2 regions of the Enterococcus sp. AZ170 genome follow, and region 2 is predicted to be linked to the other one. Evidence: a T-box and tRNA genes for the amino acid it is inferred to sense, from the RefSeq annotation. Region 2 holds a T-box; the other holds one or more tRNA genes.

Region 1 (3,434 bases), 880 kb from region 2:
GACCAAAAGCCTATGAGCAAGCGATTGGTTTCTTACGAATTCCAAATGGAAAGAATATTTTGGACAATACCGGTATTCACCCTGAAAGTTATGACGTAGCAAAAGGAATTTTAGAAAAAGCAAACGTTCAATTAGCAGAGCTTGGAACAAATGAAGCAATCCAAAAGATGAAGGCATTACCCTTAACCGAGTTAGAAACTGAGTTTGCCGTCGGTCGTGAAACACTAAAAGATATTATTGCCGCGCTAGTGCAACCAGGAAGAGATATGCGTGATGAAATGCCTGCACCTCTTTTAAGAAAAGATGTTTTATCTATGGAAGACCTTAAATCGGGTATGGAGCTACAAGGAACCGTACGTAATGTAATCGATTTTGGCGCGTTTGTTGATATCGGTGTGAAGCAAGATGGTTTAGTGCATATCTCAAAACTTAGCACAAAATTTGTGAAACATCCGACAGACATTGTTGCGGTAGGAGACGTTGTGACCGTTTGGGTGGAAGATGTTGATACGAAGAAAGGGCGCATCAGTTTAACGATGCTGCCACAAGCTGAAAGGAAAGAATAGTCTTGAGCAGTTTTTCTAAAGAAGAAAAACCAACCAAACAAGTGTTGACAGATGATCAATTACAAGTATTGGTAGAAGAAATTTCATTGAGCTTTTTCAGGAAAAAGTTTCAGCACAAAGCTTTTTTTAACCGACGTCTGAGAACAACTGGAGGACGTTATCATTTAGGATCCCATAACATTGATTTTAATCCGAAAGTGTTTGAACGTTATGGTGAAATCGAATTGATCAATGTTATCAAACACGAATTGTGTCACTATCACCTTCACTTAGAAGGTAAAGGGTACCAACATAAAGATGCAGAGTTTAAATCGCTGTTAAAAAAAACAGGTGGTAGTCGTTATGTTCGCCCTTTGGTAGACCAAAAAGCGCAATCGTATCATCAATATCAGTGTAAAAAATGTCAAACATTGATTTTACGCAAAAGAAGAATCAACACGCAACGTTATGTTTGCGGAAAATGTAGCGGAAAATTAGTGGAATTGAATTAGAAAATGTAGCTAGACTATACCGTCTTTTCTTTTAGCAGATAAGGCGGTATTACTATAGAAACAAGTAAAAAAGGTAGGGAATTGAGATGATCACACATTGGAATACGGTTATCAACTTTCTGTCAGCTAAAGAAAAAGTAACTGGGAAATATGATTTGGCCATTCTAGCTGGAAATAGTTTACCTTATTTAGCAGATGAGCTGATCCATTTATATAAACAAGAAATGGTGTCTGCTGTTATGTTAGTTGGAGGCATTGGTCATGCTACGCCATTTTTGCGTCACAATTTCCAACGTAAGGGAATTAAGTTAGCGGCTGCTAGTGAAACTGAGATGTACTTAGAATACTTTAAGTTAAAGTACGGTTTAGATAAGATGTTATTTTTAACAGAGCAGACATCAACCAATTCAGGTGAAAATGCTGTTTTTTCACTAAATATAATAAAAGCTGCTGGTTTAAATCCTAAGAAGGTTTTGCTGTTGCAAGATCCATTATTACAAAGAAGAATCAAAGCAACTTTTGAAAAAGAATGGCAAAACACTGATACGCTCTTTACCAATTATGTGCCGATCGTACCATTCATTCAATCATTTTCTGATCCGCTTCTATTCGAAGACGATCAGCTGAACGGATTGTGGAGTAAAGAGTATTTTCTGTCTTTAGTTTTAGGTGAGATTCCTCGACTAAGAAATGACGAATTTGGTTATGGACCTAACGGGGCTAACTATATTGATGCAATTGAAATCCCAGAAAGCGTCAATCAGTCCTACGAAAAATTATGTCAAGTTTATGATTATGAATATCAGAGATAGGCGATCAGAGCTTATTAAGCAGTCATTTAAAAGAAAAAGCATCATCGCCTTATTGAAATATTGACAAAATGAAGGACCTATTTTATCATAGATTGAGATAGCTATTATGAAGTATCGTATGCGGTCATGGCGGAATGGCAGACGCGCCAGCTTGAGGGGCTGGTGGGGGCAACCCCGTGGAAGTTCGAGTCTTCTTGGCCGCATAGTTTAGTGGTAAACCTTGATATGATAAGGTTTATCACTCTTTTTTTATGCCTGTATAAAAGTTCTGATGCACCTAGTGAAACAATGATTTATAGAAAATATAGGTATGTCAATAACCTTTGATACTGAAACAAAATAAGAAGTTGAGGAGTAAGTAGCAAGTAAATAGAAGCCAACTGCTAGAAGTCTATAATTTAGTATATGTTAATCAGTAGGCTATTAATAATGTCATTATCGCCTGAAAATAAGCAATTAATAAGCTAGTATAATATTGATGTAAGAGATAGTAAGTTTAAAAGCATACTATCTCTTTTTTATTCATAAATCAGTAACATTATATAAAATTAAATAACGAAAATATCATATATAACTATCTATATATATCTGCTTTTGGTAAAATAAATATTGATTAAGGTTTAAATAAGTTTCATCCTGTTCAGAAGGAGATAATATTTTGAAAAAATTATATTTATTTTTAGGAGAACTAATTATAATGAGTGGATTAACTGGTTGTGAAACAAAAAATAAAGCAAAAATTGAACAAAGTTTTGATAAAATATTAGCAATATATCCAACACCAAATCTGGAAAGTTTCTACGATACGGAAGGGTACCGAGATGATGAATTTGATAAAGATGATAAGGGAGTTTGGGTGTTAAATTCTGACTTTTCATTGAGTAAAACAGAAGAAGGAGATTTATTCACAGAAGGCATGTTACTAAGAATCAATAGAAATACAAGAAAAGCAAAAGGATTTTATTATACTAGAAAAACTTCTAATGATTTAAGTAAGCCTATTGAGAAAGAAAAGTATCCAGTTATATATGATGATAGTGGTTTTCATTTATTAGGAGATGTCCAAGGAGAAGAAACTAAAAAGAAGGTTGAAAAATTCAAGTTCTTTGTTCAGTATGGAAACTTTGATAAATTAGATAAATATAAAAATATAAAAAAAATGTATAATCCAGAAGTTCCAATTTATGAATTAGAATATCAATTAATGAATGAAGATTCAAATGTTCAAGCATTGAGAAGTAAGTACGATATTGTTACGGATAAATCTCCTACTTTATTGCTGAAAGGAACTGGGGACTTAGAAGGTAATTCAATTGGCTATAAACAGTTAGAATTTAGATTTGATAAGAAGTTAAGCATATTTTTCACAGATTCTATAGATTTCCAACCTGTCTCGCAGGAGGATATCATAAATGAGTGATTATAAATTCAAATTCATTTGCCGAAAATATAGGTATGTCAATAACCTTTGATACTGAAACAAAACAAGAAGTTGAAGAGCAAGTAGCAGAAATTGCAACAGTAAATAAAAGCTAACTGCTAGAAGTCGATAATTTAGTATATGC
Region 2 (3,434 bases):
GACCATCCCCAGTGTATGCTTCTTTGGTGATATCCCCACCTTCAATGACTTGGATCATTTCGATGTCAAACTTACTAGCAAAGGCATGGTCTCTTTCATCATGTGCTGGTACAGCCATAACAGCACCTGTTCCATAGCTTCCTAGAACGTAATCTGCAATCCAGATTGGGATTTCTTTGCCATTCACTGGATTGATTGCATAGGCACCTGTAAAAGCTCCAGTTTTTGTTTTAGATAAATCTGTACGATCTAAATCAGATTTTTTACTTACTTCTTCTTGATAAGCCGTAACTGCAGCTTTTTGCTCTGACGTTGTGATTTCATCAACAATTTTTAACTCGGGTGCAACAACTAAGTAACTAGCACCAAATAGGGTATCGGCACGAGTTGTAAAGACTGTTATCGTGTCATTGCTTCCTTTAATCTTAAAATCAACATTTGCTCCTTCAGAACGGCCAATCCAATTGCGTTGCATATCCTTAATACTTTCAGGCCAGTCCACTAAATCTAAATCATCTAGTAAGCGATCTGCATATGCAGTAATTTTAAGCATCCACTGACGCATTGGTTTTCTGACAACATCGTAACCACCGCGTTCACTTTTACCATCAATCACTTCTTCATTAGAAATCACTGTTCCTAGTTCTGGTACCCAGTTAACAGCTACTTCCGCTTCATAAGCTAAACCATGTTCATATAATTTCGTGAAAATCCATTGTGTCCATTTGTAATATTCTGGATCTGTTGTGTTAATTTCGCGATTCCAATCATAACTAAATCCTAGAGAGTTGATTTGGCGTTTAAAGGTTTCAATATTTTTTTTCGTAAACTCTGCTGGATCATTTCCTGTATCTAAGGCATATTGCTCTGCAGGTAATCCAAAGGCATCCCAGCCCATTGGGTGTAAAACACTATAGCCTTGGCTTCGTTTCATTCTAGATAAGATATCTGTTGCTGTATACCCTTCTGGATGCCCAACATGTAGCCCTTGTCCTGATGGGTATGGAAACATGTCTAAAGCATAAAATTTTTCTTTATTTGGATCATCATGAGTCGTGAAACTGTTATGTTTCGCCCAATATTTTTGCCATTTTTTCTCGATTTTCTTGTGATCGTAACTCACTTTTTTGTCCTCCTATTTCGGTAACTATTTATTGATGATTTCTGCCTATTTCTTAGGTTAATCTTTTCACTTTGTTAACGTGTTGGCTTGGTGATGATTTACTAGTTTGGTCGCCAAGTATTGCGCTTCATCAGCTCTGGCAAAGCTGACCAGATTTTTCTGCTTTTTTTATTCGTTCTTTTATGCTTTATTGCAGTATTGACTTGGTGGTGATTTACTAGTTTGGTAACTTCGCTCCCCTTGGTCGCCAAGTATTGCGCTTCATCAGCTCTGCAAGCAATCGCTGTGATTTGCAACAAAAACGCCCTACAGGAAAAATTCCTATAGGACGTGTGACTGACAACGTGGTACCACCTAATTTCACTTGTATAAAACAAGCCTCAACGTTTTAACGACCGTCGCCGATTTTACTTAATGAAGATTGAAGGATTGTTGGCATTTTTTTGATTTCCTAAATCAGAAAACGAAAACTCTACATTCCATCGCTTGTTCAGTAAAATAACTCAAAGGCGAGTTCGAAAGCTTCTGTGCGTATTTTCACCAGCCATACGCTCTCTAAAACATGGTTCTTTCTACTATTCCTTTTCACTGTTTATCTATCATGTGCTATCATACTACCAAACTTCTTAACGGATTTCAATCGTTTTATTTAACTTTCAATCTTTGACCAATATAAATTGTATCACCAGATAATCCGTTTAATTGTTTGATTTTTTGAATACTTGTTCCATATGTTTGAGACAGTCCCCATAAAGTATCACCATTTTTTACAGTGTGAGATCCGGCTGTTTGGTTGCTTCCTTGAGTATTGGATGAATTGGTTGAACCTGTTTGACCTTTTTTCACGATCAATTTTTGTCCTGGATAAATGATATCTCCATTTATATTATTCCATTGACGTAAATTGGCAATACTTGTCCCGTTTGCATTAGCGATCGCCCATAAAGAGTCCCCAGACTTCACCGTATAATGACCAGTAGCGGCTCCTGCATTGCTTGATCCACCAGTGTTACCAGTTGAACCACTATTGCCATTACTGGTACTGCCGCCGCCAGCATTAGAACCACCTTTTTTCACGATCAACTTTTGACCTGGATAAATGATATCTCCATTTATATTATTCCATTGACGTAGATTGGCGATACTTACGCCGTTTGCACTAGCAATTGCCCATAAGCTATCACCTGATTTTACAGTATAATATGCATTTGAAGAGCTTGTATTCCCTGAGCCGCCAGTACTACCTGTCGATCCGCCTGTCGTTCCTCCAGTACTACCACCATTACTACCAGAGCTTTTTTTCACGATCAATTTTTGTCCTGGGTGGATGATATCTCCGCTCAAGTTATTCCATTGACGCAAGTTCGCAATGCTTATCCCGTTTGCATTAGCAATCGCCCACAAAGAATCACCTGATTTTACTGTGTAATATGAATTAGTCCCTGTATTACTGGAACCTCCGGTATTGCCTGTTGAACCGCCAGTGTTACCACCAGTACTGCCGCCACCTGTGTTGCTAGAACCTTTTTTCACGATTAATTTTTGACCGACATAAATGACATCGCTGGATAAGTTATTCCAACTTTTAATAGTAGCGATCGATGTGCCATATTTCGCCGATAAGGCCCATAGGCTATCTCCAGCTTTTACTTTGTGCGTCACATTTTGACCGCTAGTATCGCCGCCAGTGTTGTTTGACCCACCGGTATTACCACCAGTATTACTCTCACCTGTGTTGCCACCGGTATCACCACCAGTATTCCCGCCACCTGATGAAGGCGTGTCATATTGAGTTAAGTTATAGGTTGTAATAATCGTATTAAGCTTTGTATTGTAACTTGGATCTGTTGCATAACGTCCAGTTAACCAAGCAGTGGCATCTCTGTAAGAATTCGTATTACTTTTCCAAGCTCCTGAATAATAATAAACACCAGACTGAAATGATGTATTTCTCAACACATAGGCATTGTCACTAAATGATTCTGAATAGGACGGATATTTTCTAAACGCAGCATCTACTTGAATCCACTGACCATTAATAACTTCCCACGTTTTCATTGTAACAGATTGCCCTTGATAACTTCCTTTGATTCCAAACAAGTTATGATTTGGTGCAGCAGATAACGTACTTCTACCCCAATCACTTTCAAGAATCGCTTGAGCCATCATCACTGACGCATATAAATCATTTGCGGCTGCAACAGAACGAGCGTGTCCTGCTATATCAGCAATAAAGGTACTTGGGCTGATACTTCTAGATTGTGCAGCAAACGCTGAACGCATCGTAAGTTCTGGTGCCTCAGTATCTTTT

Evidence for each region. The T-box of region 2 lies ahead of leuS (leucine--tRNA ligase). A T-box ahead of a tRNA ligase gene usually reads a tRNA of that ligase, here a tRNA-Leu.
Region 1: it has a tRNA-Leu gene. The T-box ahead of leuS (leucine--tRNA ligase) is inferred to sense a tRNA for this amino acid. The anticodon was not compared.

The regions. Positions count from the first base shown of each region.
Region 1 covers NZ_CP172947.1:1,432,709-1,436,142, forward strand. The annotation lists gene IGJ55_RS06895 (Tex family protein) at 1-566, shown strand, start outside; gene IGJ55_RS06900 (SprT family protein) at 569-1,057, shown strand; gene IGJ55_RS06905 (ElyC/SanA/YdcF family protein) at 1,144-1,869, shown strand; tRNA gene IGJ55_RS06910 (tRNA-Leu) at 1,990-2,072, shown strand; gene IGJ55_RS06915 (tandem-type lipoprotein) at 2,528-3,289, shown strand.
Region 2 covers NZ_CP172947.1:548,438-551,871, reverse strand. The annotation lists gene leuS (leucine--tRNA ligase) at 1-1,123, opposite strand, end outside; T-box leader at 1,445-1,721, opposite strand; gene IGJ55_RS02700 (LysM peptidoglycan-binding domain-containing protein) at 1,769-3,434, opposite strand, start outside.